4 regions of the Streptomyces sp. NPDC031379 genome follow, and region 4 is predicted to be linked to each of the others. Evidence: riboswitches for the same ligand, from Rfam matches in the RefSeq annotation. Region 4 holds a riboswitch; each other region holds the start of a gene.

Region 1 (4,682 bases), on a different contig from region 4:
GCGATCGGCCGCGGGTCCTCCTCCACGCTCTCGATCTCCAGCGCCGCCGTGTACAGGTCGAGGGTCTTGGGGTCGCCGGGGCGGCGGTCCGCGGTCGCCCGCAGCCGGTGGGCCAGCGACCGTCCGGGGACCGGGGCCTGCCGCAGCCGCCCCTTCACCGCCTTCTTCAGCTCGGCGCTCACGCTCCCGCCCTCCACGTACCGGTCCGCGGCCCGCCGGCGGGACATCAGGACCAGGGTGATCAGCAACTCCCTGCTGGGTCCCGGTGGTTGCAGCGCCTGCTGGACCAGCTCGCCGGCGCCGCGCTCGCCCAGGCGGTACAGCGCGCGGTGGCCGAAGTACGCCTGGATGATGCTGTGCGGGAAGCGGACCTTCTGCTCGAAGCCCTCCACCAGCTTCAGCTTGTCGGCCTGGGCCGCGAAGCGGGCGAGGACGGCGTGGCACTGGACCGGGTTCCCCTCCCTCAGCCGCTTGCCCACCTCCGGACTCACCCGGTCGCAGAGCAGGCCCCAGATCTGCTGCCGGTGCCACTCGGAGGAGGCGTCCCCCCGCTTGCCGTTCGGGGTGAAGCCGCGCTGTTCCCAGGCACGTCCGGCACGGGCCCGCGCCCGCCGGGCCGGGCCGGGCCGGACGTCCGGGCCCAGCAGCTCTGCGAAGCCGACCTCCAGTTTGTCCTGGAGCAGTCCGATGCAGGCCAGGGCCGAGACCACCTCCAGGGTGTCGCCGCGCTCCTGCGGACCGAGCGCCACGTCGTCGCGGAGCCGTCCCTCCAGCAGGGCGTGCTCCCACGTCTCCAGCAGCCACAGCCGCAGCTGGCTGCGGTCCTCGCTGCGGGTGTCCAGCCGTCGCGGATCCCTGCGGCGGTCGCGTTCCAGGGCGCCGTGGTGGTGCAGCTCCCGGGCGATCTGCAGGTAGATGGGCGACTCGGTCATCTCCGCCGTCTCCACGATCCAGTCGATGCGCCGCTCGTCCGTCTCCGGCACTCTCGACTCGACGAAGCGCAATGCCTCCTCCTCGCTGAGCGGTTCCAGCTCCACGATGGCGGCGGGGGTGCTCTCCAGCGGGCTGTGCGGCCGGGAGGCGATGACGAGGGGCAGCCGCTCCTGATAGGCGCGTTCGATGGCCTTGCGGATGATGTTGTCCCGGTCCTCCTGGAGCCCCGGGTCGAGGACGGCCTCCTCCAGGCCGTCGGCGATGACGACCACCTTGTCGTCGGCGATCAGCTGCTGCCAGACCCGCTCGGTCTTGGTGCGCGCCAGGATGCCGTGGGGCGCCTCCTCGGCGAAACGTCGCTGGGCCATGCGCTCGAAGTTCAGGTCGGGGCCGGTGGCGTCCCGCAGCCGGATCGGCACGGGCACGGCACGCTGCCGGGCCAGCATCTCGGTGAGCCGTACCAGTACGGCCGTCTTGCCGACCCCCACCCCGCCGACGAGCAGATACGGTCTGCGCGTGTCACGGCTGCGCAACCGCTGGGCGATGACCTCGGCGACCTCCTCCCGGCCGACGATCTCGGCGGTGTCCGGTCCGGCGGTGACCACCAGGTCCTGCGGGCGTCTGCGTGCCTTCGCCAGGTAGCGGTGCTTGGTCCAGGCGTACCAGCAGAACAGGAAGCAGGTGGCGGCGAGCGAGGCGGTGAGGACGGGACCCAGGACGCGGAAGAAGGCGTCGTCGAACGCCGGGTTGTCCTTGCGCCAGTCCTCGAAGCCGGTCGTCTTCGCGTCGGAGAACCAGAGGTACAGGCCTTCTCCGGCCCAGGCGAGCAGCGCGAGCGCGGCGACGGTCCAGACGATCCTGGTGGCGTTGGTGTAGGAGAACCATCTGCGCCACTTCTTGGGCCGGGTGGTGTCCTGGCGGGCTTCCCAACGGACCGTCATGCCGTGCCAGTAGCCGAGACAGAGCCGGTGGCCCCGGCGTCCCAACCCCCTCAGCGGTAGGGTCGCCATGGGTGCGCTGCGCGGCCGCTCCTTGCCCGGCGGGTGACGGACGACCTTCGGCATCGTGCACTCTCCTCCTGTGCCTGCTCGGGACGGAGGACCCCTGGACGCCGACGCCTACTTCCATGGAAGCACTCCCGGCGCGCCCCGCAACCCGGCCCGCGGCCAGGCCCGCGGGCCACGGAAGTTGACCCTCTGAAGCCGCCGCACCACGCAACAGACACAACATGTGGGGGTGACACGGCAGCCCAGCACTAGATGTATGCTCATCCTCGCTGTCGCCGCAGGGGAATCCGGTGCGAATCCGGAACTGTCCCGCAACGGTGTACTTGCGTGCATCCGCACGCCCGTTCAGTCCGAGGACCTGCCGGCAGCGCGCCCGGCCGTCCGGTCCGGGTGCCTTGAGACGTCCGGGCCTCGTGGAGTGGGCCGGTGGACGCGACGCCGTGCGCGCTCGTGGCTGCCCCTGCCCTCCGCCAGGCCCCGTGCCGAGCGAGGGAGAGCCCCACGTGACCATCGCGCCAGCCGATCCGGCTTCAGTCAGCGAGCTGAAGACCGACGGTCCCGGTGCCGCGCTGCTGCGGACCCTGACCGAGCTGACCGCCGACCTCCCCGACGCCGACCCCGGCCGGGTCGCCGCCGCCGCGCTGCGGGGCCGGTCCGCGAGGGCCGACGAGGCGGAGTTGCGCGAGCTGGCCACGGAGGCGGCCGCGGGCCTGATCTCCGAGGACCCCGCCTACTCCAGGCTGGCCGCCCGGCTGCTGACCCTGGCCATCCGGGACGAGGCCGCCTCGCAGGGCGTGCGGTCCTTCACCGAGTCCGTCGCCGTGGGGCACCGGGAGGGTCTCATCGCGGACCGGACCGCCGAGTTCGTGCGGCTGCACGCCGAGCGGCTCGACGCGCTGATCGACCCGCAGGCCGACGACCGCTTCGGTTATTTCGGGCTGCGCACCCTGCACAGCCGCTACCTGCTGCGGCACCCGATCACCCGCAAGGTCGTCGAGACGCCCCAGCACTTCATGCTGCGCGTGGCCGGCGGACTCGCGGAGGACGACACCACCCGCTCGGTGGACGAGGTCGCGGCGCTCTACGGGCTCATGAGCCGCCTCGACTACCTGCCCTCCTCCCCCACCCTCTTCAACTCCGGTACCCGGCACCCGCAGATGTCGTCCTGCTACCTGCTCGACTCCCCGCTGGACGAGCTGGACTCCATCTACGACCGCTACCACCAGGTCGCCCGCCTCTCCAAGCACGCCGGCGGCATCGGTCTGTCGTACTCCCGGATCCGTTCGCGCGGTTCGCTGATCCGCGGCACCAACGGGCACTCCAACGGCATCGTCCCGTTCCTGAAGACCCTGGACGCCTCGGTGGCCGCCGTGAACCAGGGCGGCCGGCGCAAGGGCGCGGCCGCGGTGTACCTGGAGACCTGGCACTCCGACATCGAGGAGTTCCTGGAGCTGCGCGACAACACCGGTGAGGACGCCCGGCGTACGCACAACCTGAACCTCGCGCACTGGATCCCGGACGAGTTCATGCGCCGGGTCAACGCCGACGAGCAGTGGTCGCTGTTCTCCCCGGCGGACGTGCCGGAGCTGGTGGACCTGTGGGGCGAGGAGTTCGACGCCGCCTACCGCAAGGCGGAGGCGAACGGCCTCGCGAAGAAGACGATCCCGGCCCGCGACCTGTACGGCCGCATGATGCGCACCCTCGCGCAGACCGGCAACGGCTGGATGACCTTCAAGGACGCCGCCAACCGCACGGCGAACCAGACGGCGACCGCCGGCCATGTCGTCCACTCCTCCAACCTCTGCACGGAGATCCTGGAGGTCACGGACGACGGGGAGACGGCGGTCTGCAACCTGGGCTCGGTCAACCTCGGCGCCTTCGTGACGGCAGACGACATCGACTGGGAGCGGCTGGACGAGACGGTCCGCACGGCCGTCACCTTCCTCGACCGGGTCGTGGACATCAACTTCTACCCGACCGAGCAGGCGGGCCGCTCGAACGCCAAGTGGCGCCCCGTCGGCCTCGGCGCGATGGGGCTGCAGGACGTCTTCTTCAAGCTGCGCCTGCCTTTCGGCTCCCCCGAGGCGAAGGCCCTGTCCACCCGGATCGCCGAGCGCATCATGCTCGCCGCGTACGAGGCCTCGGCCGACCTCGCCGAGCGCAACGGCCCGCTGCCGGCCTGGGAGAAGACCCGTACGGCCCAGGGTGTCCTGCACCCCGACCACTACGGCGTCGAGTTCACCTGGCCGGAGCGCTGGGCGGCGCTGCGGACGCGGATCGCCGCGGTCGGCATGCGCAACTCCCTGCTCCTCGCCATCGCCCCGACCGCCACCATCGCCTCCATCGCGGGCGTGTACGAGTGCATCGAGCCGCAGGTGTCCAATCTGTTCAAGCGCGAGACGCTGTCGGGCGAGTTCCTCCAGGTCAACTCGTACCTGGTGCACGACCTGAAGGAGCTGGGCGTCTGGGACGCCCGTACCCGGGAGGCGCTGCGCGACTCCAACGGCTCGGTGCAGGACTTCGCGTGGATCCCCGAGGACGTACGGGCGCTGTACCGCACCGCGTGGGAGATCCCGCAGCGCGGCCTGATCGACATGGCCGCGGCCCGGACCCCGTTCCTGGACCAGGCGCAGTCGCTGAACCTGTTCATGGAGACGCCGACCATCGGCAAGCTCTCCTCGATGTACGCGTACGCCTGGAAGCAGGGCCTGAAGACGACGTACTACCTGCGCTCCCGCCCGG
Region 2 (4,682 bases), on a different contig from region 4:
ACTCCGTGCTGCAGACGGGGCGCCCGGACGTGGGCGAGGGACTGGCGATGTTCCGCGCCCTGGCCGTGAAGACCGCCTACCCCACCGACGCCGCTCAGGCGATCGTTCCGCCCGGCCGCCTCACCACCTACCACGCCGACCACCCGGCGGCCCACTGCATCCGCACCGGCCGCCCCCAGCTGATCACCCACCTGGAGAGCGGCGACCTCACCCGGGTCGCCGCCGACCCCGCCGCCGCCCGTCTGCTCGCCCGGGCCGGTGTCCACACCGACATGGCGGTTCCCCTCATCGCCCGCGGACAGGTCATCGGGGTCATGGGGCTGGCCAGAGCCCGCAACCCCCTGCCGTTCGACGAGGACGACCTCACCCTCGCCTGCGAGCTGGCCGCGTCCGCCGCGCTGAGCATCGACAACGCCGTCCTGCACCAGCACATCCGCAGCGCCGCCGAAACCCTCCAGCGCAGCCTGCTTCCGCAACTCTCGCCGCGTCACCCCGGTCTCGAGGTCGCCGCCCGCTACCGGCCCGCCCAGGCCTTCAGCGAGGTCGGCGGCGACTGGTACGACGTCATCCCGCTCGACGGTGACCGGACCGCGCTCACCGTGGGCGACGTCATGGGCAGCGGTATCCCGGCCGCCACCGCGATGGGCCGCCTGCGCACCGCCACCTCCACCCTCGCCGACCTCGACCTCGACCCGGCCCGGATCCTCACGCACCTCGACAAGATCACGCGCGGTCTGGACCCCTACATCGCCACCTGCGTCTACGCGGTCTACGACCCGCACCGCTGCCGCCTGCACGTGGCGTCCGCCGGCCATCTGCCCCCGGTGCTGGTCCGGGACGGCCGGCCGGCCGAACTCCTCGACCTGCCCACCGGTATTCCGCTGGGAGTCGGCGGCGTGCCCTTCGAGGCCACCACCCTCGACCTGCGACCCGGCGACCAACTGGTCCTCTACACCGACGGACTGGTCGAGACCCGCCACGACCCCATCGACGAACGCCTGGAAGACCTCCTGCGTTTGCTGTCACCGCCGTACCGCTCGGCAGAGGAGACCTGCGACCGGCTCCTGCAGCGGCTCAGGCACCCCGCCGACCACGACGACGTCGCCCTGCTCATCGCCCGCGCACAGCCGCTGTCGGCCGCCGGCGGGTCCTGACCGGGACGCCGAACCCGGACCTGGCGCCGTTCGCGGGCCGCTGCCCGGCGCGAGAGGAAGATCACGCCGCCCGGCGCGGTCTTGGCGGGGTACCCGCCGCACGGTACGGTCTGTCCGATATCGACGACGGCGAGACGGAAGCCGGTGGGAATCCGGCACGGTCGCGCCACTGTGTGCGAGACGCCTTTGCGGGCGTCTCGTGAGTCAGACCCGTGGCCGTCGTCCACTGCACCACCGACATGGGACGCGAACTCCCGGAGGAGGTTCTGCCATGGCGCAGACCGTCGCCCAGCCGACAGCCACCACTCCCGCCATCCCCGCCAAGCTGCCGCTGAAGGCCATCGCCCCCTGGGCGGTCTTCTTCGGCGTCCTGATGCTGATCCTGCTGTACTTCGTCGGCGCCGAGCAGGGCGCCACCTCCGTGTTCAACGGCACGGACGTCCACGAGTGGGTGCACGACGCCCGTCACCTGCTCGGCTTCCCCTGCCACTGACGCGAGGGACGCCGCACGCCCATGAACTCCGCATCGGTAAGAAACCTCCTCGTGCGGGGCATGCTCGCCGGCCTGGCCGCCGGCGTTCTCGCCCTGATCGTCTCCTACCTCCTCGGTGAGCCGAACGTCGACAAGGCGATCAGCTTCGAGGACGCCCACTCCCATGAGCACGAGATGGAGGTCGTCTCCCGTTCCCTGCAGTCCACCGCCGGTCTCGCCACCGGTGTCCTCGTCTACGGGGTCGCCTTCGGCGGCATCGCGGCGCTGGCCTTCTGCTTCGCGCTGGGCCGCGTGGGCCGCTTCTCCCCGCGAGCGACCGCGCTGCTGCTGTCCGGCTGCGCACTGCTCGCCGTGTACGTGATCCCGTTCCTGAAGTACCCGGCCAACCCGCCGTCGGTCGGCGACCCCGACACCATCGGCGAGCGGACCGCCCTGTACTTCCTGATGATGCTGCTCAGCGTCCTCCTCGCGGTCGCCGCGACCATCCTGGGCAAGCGCCTGGCGCCCCGACTGGGCACCTGGTGGGCGACCGTGGCCGCGGTGGCCGCCTTCGCCGCCGCGATCGGTCTGGCCTACGCGTTCCTGCCGGCCGTCAACGAGGTGCCGGAGCACTTCCCGGCCACCCTGCTGTGGCGGTTCCGCCTGTCCGCACTGGCCATCCAGAGCGTCCTGTGGGGCGGATTCGGGCTGCTCTTCGGTGAGTTGGCCGAGCGGCAGCTGAACCCCAAGCCCGTGACAGCACCGTCCGGGCGGACAGTTCCCGCCCCGAACTGACGGTTTTGGGACACGGAAGGGCCCCTCGGAACCATCGGGGGGCCCTCTCGCGTTCTCGGGGCACCTGCGCGGTCGGATCACGGGCATGGCACGGCACACCATCCGACCGGTCGGGGACCGCCGAGTCCAGGAGCGGAGGAACCGAGTGGCCAGACCTCCCCAGCCGCGCCGTATCACCCTCGGGGGCCGTGAGGCGGTCGCCCTCACGGTCGAGGAGTACGAGCAGCTGATCGCCAGCCGACGGCAGATCGGCGGCCAGAGCGCCCGGGTGCGGGTGCTCGCCCAGCAGGTGAAGCGGACCGAACAGCTCCTGCTGGAGCTGGAAACGCTGGTGAACGACCCGGCGGACGGCCAGGAGCGGGGCGGCGGCGCGGCACGGCCGAAGTGCCCGGCGTCCTGTCCCACGGTCCGGTCGACGCGGTGGGACGAGGGGACCGACTGCCTGCGCTGTGCGATCGCGGCGCTGCTGCGCCGACACCGGGACCGGGCCTGCTGAACCACGGCGCCCGCACGGCCTCAGCGCGCCGCGGTGGTCCCCGTCGCGGCCAGGGGCTGCCCGAGCCGTAGATTCCAGCGTCCGGCCCGTCCACTGACTTCCGTGGCCGTCAACGGCGGTACGTCCAGCCGCCAGAAGGCGGTCACGGGCAGGCCCAGGACATGGACCACCGCGGCCCGTACGACCTCCGGCTCCACCACGGCGACCGTACGCCCGTCCGTGTCCTGCGCGCCGTCCAGCCAGCGCCCGACCCGCTCGCACACATCCCGTACCGACTCCCCGCCGTGTGCCGACCAGCCTGCGTCGGCGAGCCAACGGCCCACCGCCTCCGGCTCGGCGGCCCCCACCTCCTCGAGGGTGCGGCCTCGCCAGCGGCCCACATCCAGACCCGCCAGCTCCGGCGTCCGCACGCCGTCGAGGCCGAGTGCCGTCGCCGTCTCCCGGCAGCGCACGCTCGGGGAAGTGACGACACGGGCGGACGCGGGCAGCGCCCCGGCCGCCGAGCGGGCGCGGGCAGCCCCCATGTCGTCGAGCGAGTCGCCGTCGTAGAAGCGGGCCTGCCGCAGCGACGGGCTGGTCGCAGGTGAGACGAAGGTGACGCGGCTGGTCACGGGGCTGTTCCTCCTGCGGCTGCTACGGGGTGGGGCGCCTACGGCGGCGAGCACCTCCCCGTCGCCCCGCCGCGTGGCGAACCTAGCACCGGCCAGGCAGAGGACGGCGGCGACGCCGTGCGGGGGGCTCCTGGACTCGGCCGCGTGATGGATCAACATGTCGCGGACTGGGACGGTGTCACCCGCCGGTCGACGCTCAAGGAGAGATTCGCGCAGCAGCGGGACCGGCTTGCCGACGCCGCCCGGGACGGGGACTGGCGGACGGTCTTCCAGATCCTCGACGACAGACCCTCCTGGGCCAACTCCGCACGCCTGGAAGGCCGTAGCGGCTACGCGCCGCTGCACCAGGCCGCGTGGCACGGCGTCCCGGACGAGACGGCAGGGCGTCTCCTGGAGTACGGCGCCTGGCGCACCCTGCGGGCGAGTGACGGCAGCCGCGCCGCGGACATCGCCGCACAGCGCGGTCACCCTCACCTCGCCGCGCTCCTGCGCCCCCGGCCCAGGCACGCGCTGCCCGCCGAGGCGATCGCCGGCCTGCAGGGTCACCTGCACCGCCTCATCCGGCACCGGGCGGGCCTCGAGGACGGCACGGACCTGGCCACACAGCAAGGGCTGCGGCTGCCGGAGGTGGAGGTGCTGACCGAACTCGGCAACCCGGTGTGCTGGTTCCCCGTTCCGGGGATGTACGGGGGTTTCAAGATCGAGCTGACCGGACGCGAGCTGGTCGTGGAGAGCTGGATCCGCGTCGTCGGAGGCTCCGAGCGGACCGACCGCGTCACGGTCGACGGGGTGTATTTGCAGGAGGGCCGCCGGCTGTGACTGCCGCCGACCCCCGCCACGTCGGCTCCTTTCCGACCGGTATTCCTGGGTACACGGGGCCGGAGCGCGGACCGACCCCGCACGAGTCCCTCCCGTACGCCTGTACCGGACGGGGCCCGGCCCTGGTGGCGAGCCGGCCTTTGGCCACGGCGTCCTCATCGGCGACAGCCGCAAGACGGTGTGGTTCGAACTGTGGCCCGGAGCACCGGTGCCGCCGTCGTCCCCCTGGGAGACCGTGCCGCCGTCCGGCCGTACGGTGACGGTCACCTTCACCGATCTGCCCTACGCGCCCGTGGGAGTTCCACCCCTCCTCGGCCGGGCATCCGCCGCTGCTG
Region 3 (4,682 bases), on a different contig from region 4:
CCACCTGGACCTGGCGGTCGGCGCGGACATCCCCGCGGGCGAGCGGCTGCGGCGCATCTCGCGCCCGCACTCCTCGTCCACGGCGGTCGGTTCGGCCAAGCGCCACCAGGCCGAGCAGGAGCAGCTGGTGCGTGAGGTGTTCGAGGCATAGGCCTTCCATGGGCCGGCGAAGGGCCCGGTTCCGGGAACCTCCCGGAACCGGGCTGATCCAAACGGAGCCCCCTAGTCCTGTGACAGCTCCGCTCGTACCGTGAGGGCGGCGGTGACCAGGTTCTCCAGGGCGGCCCGGGTCTCCGGCCAGCCGCGGGTCTTCAGCCCGCAGTCGGGGTTGACCCACAGGCGTTCGGCCGGGATGGCCCGCAGGCCGGTGCGCAGGAGGCCGGCCGCCTCGTCCGCGCCGGGTACGCGCGGGGAGTGGATGTCGTAGACGCCGGGTCCGGCCTCGCGCGGGTAGCCGTGGGCGGCGAGTTCACGGGCGACCTGCATGTGGGAGCGGGCCGCCTCCAGGCTGATGACGTCCGCGTCGAGGTCGTCGATGGCCTGGACGACGTCGCCGAACTCGGCGTAGCACATATGGGTGTGCACCTGGGTGTCCGGGCGCACGCCGGCGGTGGTGAGCCGGAAGGCCTCCGTGGCCCAGGCCAGGTAGGCGCGGTGGTCGTCGGCACGCAGCGGCAGCGTCTCCCGCAGGGCGGGTTCGTCGACCTGGATGACCGAAGTGCCCGCCGCCTCCAGGTCGTTCACCTCGTCCCGCAGGGCGAGGGCGACCTGGCGGGCGGTGTCGGCGAGGGGCTGGTCGTCGCGGACGAAGGACCAGGCGAGCATGGTGACGGGGCCGGTGAGCATGCCCTTGACGGGGCGGCCGGTGAGGGACTGGGCGTACGTCGTCCAGCGCACGGTCATCGGCTCGGGGCGCGAGACGTCGCCGGCGAGGATCGGCGGGCGGACGTAACGGGTGCCGTAGGACTGGACCCAGCCGTGCCGGGTGGCGAGGTAGCCCGTGAGCTGCTCGGCGAAGTACTGGACCATGTCGTTGCGTTCGGCCTCCCCGTGCACCAGAACGTCCAGTCCGGCCTTCTCCTGGAAGGCGATCACCTCCTGGATCTCCGCCCGGATGCGGTCCTCGTAGCCGGCCGTGTCGATCCGTCCCGCGCGCAGGTCGGCCCGGGCGGTGCGCAGTTCGCCGGTCTGCGGGAAGGAGCCGATGGTGGTCGTGGGCAGCAGCGGCAGGCGCAGCTGGGCCCGCTGGGCGGCGGCCCGCTCGGGGTAGGGCTGGGAGCGGCGGGCGTCCGCCTCGGTGACGGCTGCGGTACGGGCGCGGACGGCGGGGTCGCGGGTGAGGGGTGAGGTCGCGCGGGAGGCCAGGTCGGCCCGGTTCGCCGCCAGTTCCGCGGTGATCGCGGCGGTGCCGTGGGACAGGCCCTTGGCGAGCGTGACGATCTCGGCGGTCTTCTGCCGGGCGAAGGCGAGCCAGCGCCGGATCTGCGGCTCGATGTCCCGCTCAGCCGCCGCGTCGAGGGGGACGTGCAGCAGGGAGCAGGAGGCGGACACGTCGACCCGGTCGGCCAGGCCGAGCAGGGTGCCGAGGGTGGCGAGGGACCTCCCCAGGTCGTTCACCCAGACGTTGCGGCCGCTGACCACGCCGGCGACCAGCCGCTTGCCGGGCAGTCCGCCGACGGCGGCGAGCGCGTCGAGGTGGGCGGCGGCCGTCTCCGTGAAGTCCAGGGCGAGCCCTTCGACCGGCGCCTTGGCGAGCATCGGCAGGGCCTCGCCGAGGCGGTCGAAGTAGGAGGCGACCAGCAGTTTGGGCCGGTCCGTGAGGGTGCCGAGGCCGTGGTAGGCGCGGGCCGCGGCGTTCAGCTCGGCCGGGGTGCGGTCCTGGACCAGCGCGGGCTCGTCGAGCTGGACCCACTCCGCGCCGGCCGCGCGCAGGTCGGCGAGCACCTCGGCATAGACGGGCAGCAGCCGGTCGAGCAGGGTGAGCGGGTCGAAGCCGCCGGCCACGCCGGGGGCGGGCTTGGACAGCAGGAGGTAGGTGACGGGGCCCACGAGGACCGGCCGGGGCGTGAGCCCCAGGGCGAGGGCTTCCCCCAGTTCGGCGACCTGCTTGGCGGAGTCGGCCGTGAAGACGGTGTCCGGGCCCAGCTCCGGGACGAGATAGTGGTAGTTGGTGTCGAACCACTTGGTCATCTCCAGCGGCGCCGCGTCCTGGGTGCCGCGGGCCATCGCGAAGTACCCGGCGAGCGGGTCGGCGGCGACGGCCTCCCGGTGGCGTGCGGGGATCGCGCCGACCATGACGGTGGTGTCCAGGACATGGTCGTAGTACGAGAAGTCGCCGGTCGGGACCTCGTCGAGGCCGGCCTCGGCCAGCTGCCGCCAGTTGGCGCGGCGCAGTTCGGCCGCGGTCCGCCGGAGGGCGTCGGCGCCGACACGGCCCTGCCAGTAGCCCTCGACGGCCTTCTTCAGTTCCCGGCCCTGCCCCTGTCGGGGGTAGCCGTACACGGTGGCCCGTGCTGCCGCGGCTGCGGACGTGGTGGTCACGGAGATCTCCTTCGCGAGATGAATCCCTGAGATCCCGGGGACGGGACGAGAGCGCGAAGGGGTGACGTACCGGACGGCGGCGGCCCACGGCCGTTCCGTGCGGTGGTGTACGCCGACCCGCCCTCGAGGTCACCGGGATGTCCGCGTACGAGTGTTCGCACGCGGGCAGTTGGCAGGTCTTCGGACTCGCGGGCACGTCCTCACGAATGGAGGACACCTACTGGCCGTCGCTTCCCAGGCCCTCTCGGGCCCAGTGCGTATGACGGCGGTCGTTCCCGCTCACCGCTGCGGGGCAGTCCCGGATTCCCACCGGGTTCCCTCTTGCGACGCTCCCGCCTGGCGGACGGGGCGAACCAGCTGCACGGGTCAGCCTAGCGGGTGATGCCCGGTCGTGGCCGGGTATGCGCAACCCGGACCCGGCGCGGGCGGCCCGGCAGCCTCGTCCGGGCGGTTGCGCCGCCCTTCCGCCGCGCCGCGGGGCGGTCGAGCCGCGCGTCGTCGGCGCGGTGGGCGGATGCGATGGTAGGGAGTGGGCAGGAGACGGTGGGGAGTGGGCAGGCGACGTGGTGGACGGCGGCCGGGACTCAGGAGGCGCGATGGACTGGCGCACGTTCGCCGAACAGCTGGCGGCCTTTGCGCGCGACCTGCTGGCGCAGGACTCGGTGACCGCCACCCTGGAGCGGATCACCGCCTCCGCCACCCGGCTCGTCGCCGGCTGTGACGCGGCCGGCATCCTCATCCTGCACGGAAAGGGCGCGCGGACCCTCGCCCCGACCCACCAGCTCGTGATCGACAGCGACCGGCTGCAGGAACGCCTGCGAGAAGGCCCCTGCTTCGACGCGGCCCGCCGGCAGCAGGAGGAGCGGGTGTTCCGGATCGCCGACTTCCGGACCGAGCAGCCGCGCTGGCCCGCCTACGTGACCCGGGCCCGGGAGCTGGGCCTCGGCAGCATGATGGGCTTCCTGCTCTTCACCGAGGACGAGGACCTCGGCGCGCTGAACCTGTACTCCCGCAGCCCGGGCGCGTTCACCGAGGTCAGTGAGACGGCCGGCTGGCTGCTCGCCTCGCACGCCGCGGTCGCCTTCTCCAGCGCCCGCACGCACGCCCAGATGGAGGAGGCCGTCGCCACCCGGCACGTGATCGGGGAGGCCATGGGCATCCTCATGGGCAGCCACCGGCTCACCGAGGACCAGGCCTTCGACGTGCTGCGCCGCTACTCCCAGGAGCACAACGTCAAACTCCGGGAGGTGGCCCGCCGGATCTGCGAACACGGCGGGCCGAACTGACCCCTCAGGCGCCGGCCGGGGGAGTCGTACGCCCCTCGAACGCCGCCAGGATGCGCTCCGCGGCCAGCGTCGCGGTCAACCGGCCCTCCCGGACCTGCCCTTCCAGGTCCGGCGCGGCCTCGCGCACCGCCGGGTCGGCGTGCAGCCGGCCGAGCAGTTCGTCGCGGACCATCGCCCAGGTCCAGCCGACCTGCTGGTCCCGCCGCTTGGCGGCGAGCCGCCCGGTGGAGTCGAGCAGCGTACGGTGCTGCTCCAGCCGCTCCCACACCGTGTCCAGGCCGGTCGACTCCCGGGCGCTGCAGTGCAGCACCGGGGGCGTCCAGAAGGCGTCCTTGCCGTGCATCAGGCGCAGCGCCCCGGCCAGTTCCCGGGCGGCGGCCCGCGCGTCGCGCTCGTGCGGACCGTCCGCCTTGTTGACGGCGATCACGTCGGCCAGCTCCAGGACGCCCTTCTTGATGCCCTGCAGCTGGTCTCCGGTGCGCGCCAGGGTCAGCAGCAGGAAGGAGTCGACCATGTCGGCGACCGCGGTCTCCGACTGGCCGACGCCGACGGTCTCCACGAGGACCACGTCGTAGCCCGCCGCCTCCATGACCACCATCGACTCCCGGGTGGCCTTCGCGACCCCGCCCAGCGTGCCCGCGCTGGGGGAGGGCCGGACGAAGGCGTCCGGGTCCACCGCGAGCCGCTCCATCCGGGTCTTGTCGCCCAGGATCGAGCCGCCGGTACGGGTCGAGGAGGGGTCCACGGCGAGGACCGCCACCCGGTGGCCCAGCGAGGTCAGCAGGGTGCCGAACGCGTCGATGAACGTCGACTTGCCGACGCCCGGCACTCCGCTGATGCCGATCCGCCGCGCCC
Region 4 (4,682 bases):
GTGAGCCGCCACACCGTCCGCCAGCGCATCGGCCGCCGCTCGCCCGCCGGCTCCCGCACCCCTTCCAGGAACCCGCCGAACCATGCCTTCAGCCCCGCCGGCGAGCGGGTGCGGGCGAGGGTGAGCAGCGTCCACGCCGCCAGGTGCACCGCGGCGAGCGGCAGGGGCAGCCGGCGCCGCACGAGCCAGACACGGTTGCGGGCGTTGACCCGGTAGTAGATGGCGTGCCGGGCCGGTGACGTCTTGGGGTGCCGGAGCAGCAGCTCGGGGGCGTACAGGATCTTCCAGCCGGCGTCGGCGGCCCGCCAGGCGAGGTCGGTCTCCTCGTGCGCGAAGAAGAACTCCGCCGGCCAGTCCCCGGTCTCGGCCAGCATCGCCATGCGCAGGGCGTGCCCGCCGCCGAGGAACCCGGTGACGTACCCCCCGCGCATCGGGTCCGACTTCCCCACCCGGGGCACGTGCCGCTGCTGGGTCTCGCCGTGCTCGTCGGCGATCCGGAAACCGACGATGCCGAGGCGGGGGTCGGCGGCGTACAGGTCCCGTACGCGCCGCAGCACGTCGGCGTCGACGAGCAGCCCGTCGTCGTCCAGCTCCACGACGACGTCGACGTCCCCGTACTTCCGCAGCCGCGCGAGGGCGACGTTCCGGCCGCCCGGGCAGCCGAGGTTCTCCTCCACGTCGATGGTGGTGACCTCGCCGGGCAGCGAGAGCCGGTGGGCGAACTCGGGCAGCCGGCAGCCGTTTCCGACGATGACGATGCGGGCCGGAGCGAGGTCCTGCTTGGCCACGGACTCCAGCAGGGCGTCGACCTCGGCGGGCCGGTTGCCCATGGTCACCACGGCGACGGCGATCCTCGGCTCCACCACGTCCCTCACCCCATCCGGCCGACGGCGGCGCCGCGCCTCGACCGCGCGGCGCCCGCCGTTCACCAAGATGTTGCCTCACGTCCGCGGGTTCATCTGACGCCACTTCACTTTGCGGCACCTTTGCTCCGGTTTTGTCCGCGGCGAAGGAGCGGCCTCGCGGGCCGGTCCCCTCAGCTCGTGTCGGTGGCGCGGACGGCCCAGCGCTCCTCGACCTTGGCGAGGCGCCAGTACCCGATGGCCACGGCCCACACGACCACGAACAGGCCGACGATGACGTAGCCCACGTTGTCCAGGTCCAGGGCTGCGATCCAGTCCGTGACGCCGTCGTGCAGACCGAGCTTGTCGTGCAGCACGCCGACCAGCTCGATCGTGCCGACGAAGAAGGCCACCGCGATGGACAGGCCGGTGATGGTGAGGTTGTAGAACACCTTCCGCACCGGGTTGGAGAAGGCCCACTGGTAGGCGAAGTTCATGAACGTGCCGTCGAGGGTGTCGAACAGGCTCATGCCGGCCGCGAACAGCAGCGGCAGGCACAGCACGGCGTACCACGGGAGACCGGCGGCGGCCCCGTTGCCGGCCAGGGCGAGGAGCAGGACCTCCGTCGTGGTGTCGAAGCCGATGCCGAAGAGGAAGCCGAGCGGGAACATCTGGCCGGGGCGGCGGATGGACTTGGTGAGCCGGCCGAGGACACGGTTCATGAAGCCGCGGGAGTCGAGGTGGGCCTCAAGCTCCGCCTCGTCGTAGTGCCCGGCGCGCATCGCCTTGAACACCCGCAGAATGCCGAAGAGCGCGACCAGGTTGAGGGCGGCGATGAGGTACAGGAAGCTGCCGGAGACCGTGGTGCCGACGGTGCCGAGGACCTGGTGGGTCCGCGAGCCGTCGTTCATCAGGGTGCCGGCGAGCTTCGCGCCGCCGGCGACCAGCGCGGCCATGACGACCACCACGCTGGAGTGCCCCAGCGCGAACCAGAAGCCCACCGACACCGGCCGCTTGCCGTCGGCCATCAGCTTGCGGGTGGTGTTGTCGATCGCCGCGATGTGGTCCGCGTCGAAGGCGTGCCGCATGCCCAGCGTGTACGCCGTGATGCCGAGGCCGAGACCGAACGCCTTGGTGCCGACCTCGTAGTGACGGGGGATCACGAGCAGGAACAGGATGCCGAACGCGACCACGTGCAGGGCGACGATCACGGCCAGGAGACCCGCGGTACGGACGGTGTCCTCGCGGCGCCAGCGGAAGGACGGGGCGGCGGCCGTTTCGGGCACGCCTTCGGACACGGTCATGCGTTCACGCTCCAGCACCTCGTGGATCAGCTTCGTGATGCCGTGGCCGGTCTCCTGGCTGACGGGTCGACGCGCCCGCCCCTGCCTTCCCGGCCGTGCGGCCAGTGGCGTGTAGGGGGCGGGAACTTCCCGATCACAGTGGCGAGGGCCGCTCCGGATTGAGCCCCTGAGGGCTGTCACCGGTCTTCCCGAACACCACGGCCCGCTCACACTAGGCGGCGGTGGGTAGCGGCTGCAAGGCTGCACAACTGAACAGATATGGAGGCCAGGGCCGCCGGCTGCGATGATGGGGCCATGCATCTCGTCCCCGTGGAACGTGCCGGGCAGCGCACCATCGACGGCCATCGGGTCTGCGACGCCATCGCCGCCGTAGGCGAGCCGGAGCGGGTACGCGCCTGGGCCGACCGCTTCTCGCTGCTCTCCGATCCCGGACGCCTGTCCCTGCTGCTCGCGCTCCACGAGGCCGGCCCGATCGCCGTCTCCGACCTCGCCGTCGCCACCGGGATGAGGGACACCGCCGTCTCCCAGGCGCTGCGCCTGCTGCGGGCCGCGGGCGTCGTCGAGGGCCGCAAGGACGGCCGCGTCGTGCGCTACCGACTGGTCGACGAATCGATCTCCGAACTGCTGAAGCACTGCGCCGCACGCGACTGACACGCCACCGGCCACCGCGGGCAGCCGGGCCCCACCCCCCTGGGGGCACAACCACCCTTCTATAGAGTGACCATGACTGATCGTCACCGCTGCCGGTGAAACGAAGCAGCGTCTCGGCGATCCGCAGTACACGGAAACAGGGGAACCACATGGGCCTGATACACAAGCGCGTCGGCACGATCCTCGGCATGGGCGCGATGCTCGTCGGCGCGGCGCTCACCACCGGGGCCGGCACCGCCAGCGCCATGGACCCGGACGGGTCGTACACCATCACCATCCACAACTCCAAGGGAACGGTGATCGGGTACGCCCGCTGGAACGCCGACCCGCAGCCCGCCCCGAACATCCCGGGCGACGCCCTCATCGCCAAGGACGTCTACGCCGACGGCCTGGGCATCCAGGCGGAACTCAGCAACGGCCGCGTCGCCTCCACCCTGGGCCACGACTCCCCCTACACGAAGATCGTCCCCGGCAACCTCCCCGAGGGCACGGCGTACAAGCTGCGGGGATGCATCGTGACCAGCACCTACCGGGAGTGCTCGCCCTGGCACGACGTCCGCGCCTGAGCCGCGAGCCGAGAAGACCCCGGGCCGGATGTGATCCGACCTGGGGTCTCCATGGAACCGCTTTCGGGGCCAGGTGCACGCGACCTGTCCGTGAAGCCGGATTCTAGTAGAAGAGAATCAGGCCCCCGATGGCGGTAAATATGACTTCTCCGGCCTGCTGGGGAGGGTTTGCGTTGGCGACGGCGACGGCCTGCTCGGGGTTGGCGTAAATTCCGTTCCAACGCCAGCGCTGTCCCTCGGCGAGAGCTGCTGAGCGCGTCTTGAAGGCGATGCCTTCCTCTACAGTCAGAATCCTGTCGAGGGGGACCTGCTCATTGCCTTTACCGGTCATGGCACTACACACTCCTTCGTCGCTGATCGCGAACCATAGGGGGGCGCCTCTCCCGGACCGAGCGAGGCGCCATTCATGCGAGTCACCCTTCGGGCTGCAGGGACAGCTTCCGGTTGCGCCACCAGCCCCACACGGTGATGCGGTTGAGTCCCTTACGGCGCCGGGCACAGCTTCCGCACTCAGGGATGCGTGCCCGGCGCGTGATGGCCGATATCACGTCACCCAGGCCGACCGCACCCTTCCACCCGTGGCCGGCGCCGAGCGAAGGCAGCTGCCTTTCGAGGTTTTCCCAGGCCACGGACATACCCGGAACGAGTTCGATGAGTTTTTTTTCCTCACCGCTCATGATTTCCACGTCCGGGTGTGCGAGGAGCTTTTCGGCAACCTCTCCGTCGGCGATCCCGACGTACGCGATCTGGCTGCCGCGAACGATGATCGCGTCAGGAACATCGTATTTCAGCGCCGGCAGTCCATCTCTTCCCGCTCGCTGTTCGACCGGCACGGTCAGCCAGTGAATGACGGTTCTCACGTCGCGATCTCCCGTGTCACGTGTGGCAGCATCCGGTGACCATGCTGCACAGCCAGCCGCAATCGCACGCCACGCAGGCGGCACATCGGGCCGCGCAGAGCCCACAGGTGGCTGCCAGGCAGGCGACCACCGCGGGCAGGGCGCCCAGCGGGAGGCAACTGGCCAGCGAACCCAGGCAGACGCCGCCGCACTTGCTCGCGAGACAGCCTCTGAAGGCATCCCAGAGGCCGTCTGCGGCGACGAGGTCCCCGCTCGTGTCGACGGTGAATTCCTCGGCGTTGAGCCAGCTCCCGTCCCTCTGGACGAGGGCCCTCACCACCGGCACTCCCGGCACGGGGGCGGCGTCCACTGCGGGGCGGGTGTCGATGCTGGCGGCTATGAAACCTATCCGCTGCTCCCCTGAACTCGGCCCCTCGCCGAACACCATCCTGGCCGAGTACTGGGCCACGACTGCGCCGC

Evidence for each region. Region 4 has a riboswitch for cobalamin ahead of nicT (Nickel transporter NicT). Riboswitches for the same ligand answer to the same signal wherever they lie in the genome.
Region 1: it holds a riboswitch for cobalamin, as region 4 does, so the genes downstream of both, ACZ5CW_RS02825 (ribonucleoside-diphosphate reductase subunit alpha) here and nicT (Nickel transporter NicT) in region 4, are expected to answer to the same signal.
Region 2: it holds a riboswitch for cobalamin, as region 4 does, so the genes downstream of both, ACZ5CW_RS06055 (CbtB domain-containing protein) here and nicT (Nickel transporter NicT) in region 4, are expected to answer to the same signal.
Region 3: it holds a riboswitch for cobalamin, as region 4 does, so the genes downstream of both, metE (5-methyltetrahydropteroyltriglutamate--homocysteine S-methyltransferase) here and nicT (Nickel transporter NicT) in region 4, are expected to answer to the same signal.

The regions. Positions count from the first base shown of each region.
Region 1 covers NZ_JBVIIT010000002.1:4,685-9,366, forward strand. The annotation lists gene ACZ5CW_RS02820 (NACHT domain-containing protein) at 1-1,997, opposite strand, end outside; cobalamin riboswitch at 2,197-2,320, shown strand; gene ACZ5CW_RS02825 (ribonucleoside-diphosphate reductase subunit alpha) at 2,444-4,682, shown strand, end outside.
Region 2 covers NZ_JBVIIT010000003.1:243,938-248,619, reverse strand. The annotation lists gene ACZ5CW_RS06060 (SpoIIE family protein phosphatase) at 1-1,154, shown strand, start outside; cobalamin riboswitch at 1,244-1,389, shown strand; gene ACZ5CW_RS06055 (CbtB domain-containing protein) at 1,426-1,647, shown strand; gene ACZ5CW_RS06050 (CbtA family protein) at 1,669-2,421, shown strand; gene ACZ5CW_RS06045 (hypothetical protein) at 2,567-2,917, shown strand; gene ACZ5CW_RS06040 (histidine phosphatase family protein) at 2,938-3,528, opposite strand; gene ACZ5CW_RS06035 (ankyrin repeat domain-containing protein) at 3,673-4,347, shown strand; gene ACZ5CW_RS06030 (SpoIIE family protein phosphatase) at 4,623-4,682, shown strand, end outside.
Region 3 covers NZ_JBVIIT010000030.1:29,348-34,029, forward strand. The annotation lists gene ACZ5CW_RS34555 (multifunctional oxoglutarate decarboxylase/oxoglutarate dehydrogenase thiamine pyrophosphate-binding subunit/dihydrolipoyllysine-residue succinyltransferase subunit) at 1-151, shown strand, start outside; gene metE (5-methyltetrahydropteroyltriglutamate--homocysteine S-methyltransferase) at 223-2,541, opposite strand; cobalamin riboswitch at 2,696-2,914, opposite strand; gene ACZ5CW_RS34565 (GAF and ANTAR domain-containing protein) at 3,138-3,827, shown strand; gene meaB (methylmalonyl Co-A mutase-associated GTPase MeaB) at 3,832-4,682, opposite strand, start outside.
Region 4 covers NZ_JBVIIT010000027.1:93,070-97,751, forward strand. The annotation lists gene ACZ5CW_RS33265 (glycosyltransferase family 2 protein) at 1-866, opposite strand, end outside; gene nicT (Nickel transporter NicT) at 1,037-2,146, opposite strand; cobalamin riboswitch at 2,174-2,361, opposite strand; gene ACZ5CW_RS33275 (ArsR/SmtB family transcription factor) at 2,441-2,797, shown strand; gene ACZ5CW_RS33280 (hypothetical protein) at 2,947-3,363, shown strand; gene ACZ5CW_RS33285 (hypothetical protein) at 3,467-3,694, opposite strand; gene ACZ5CW_RS33290 (hypothetical protein) at 3,777-4,223, opposite strand; gene ACZ5CW_RS33295 (hypothetical protein) at 4,240-4,682, opposite strand, start outside.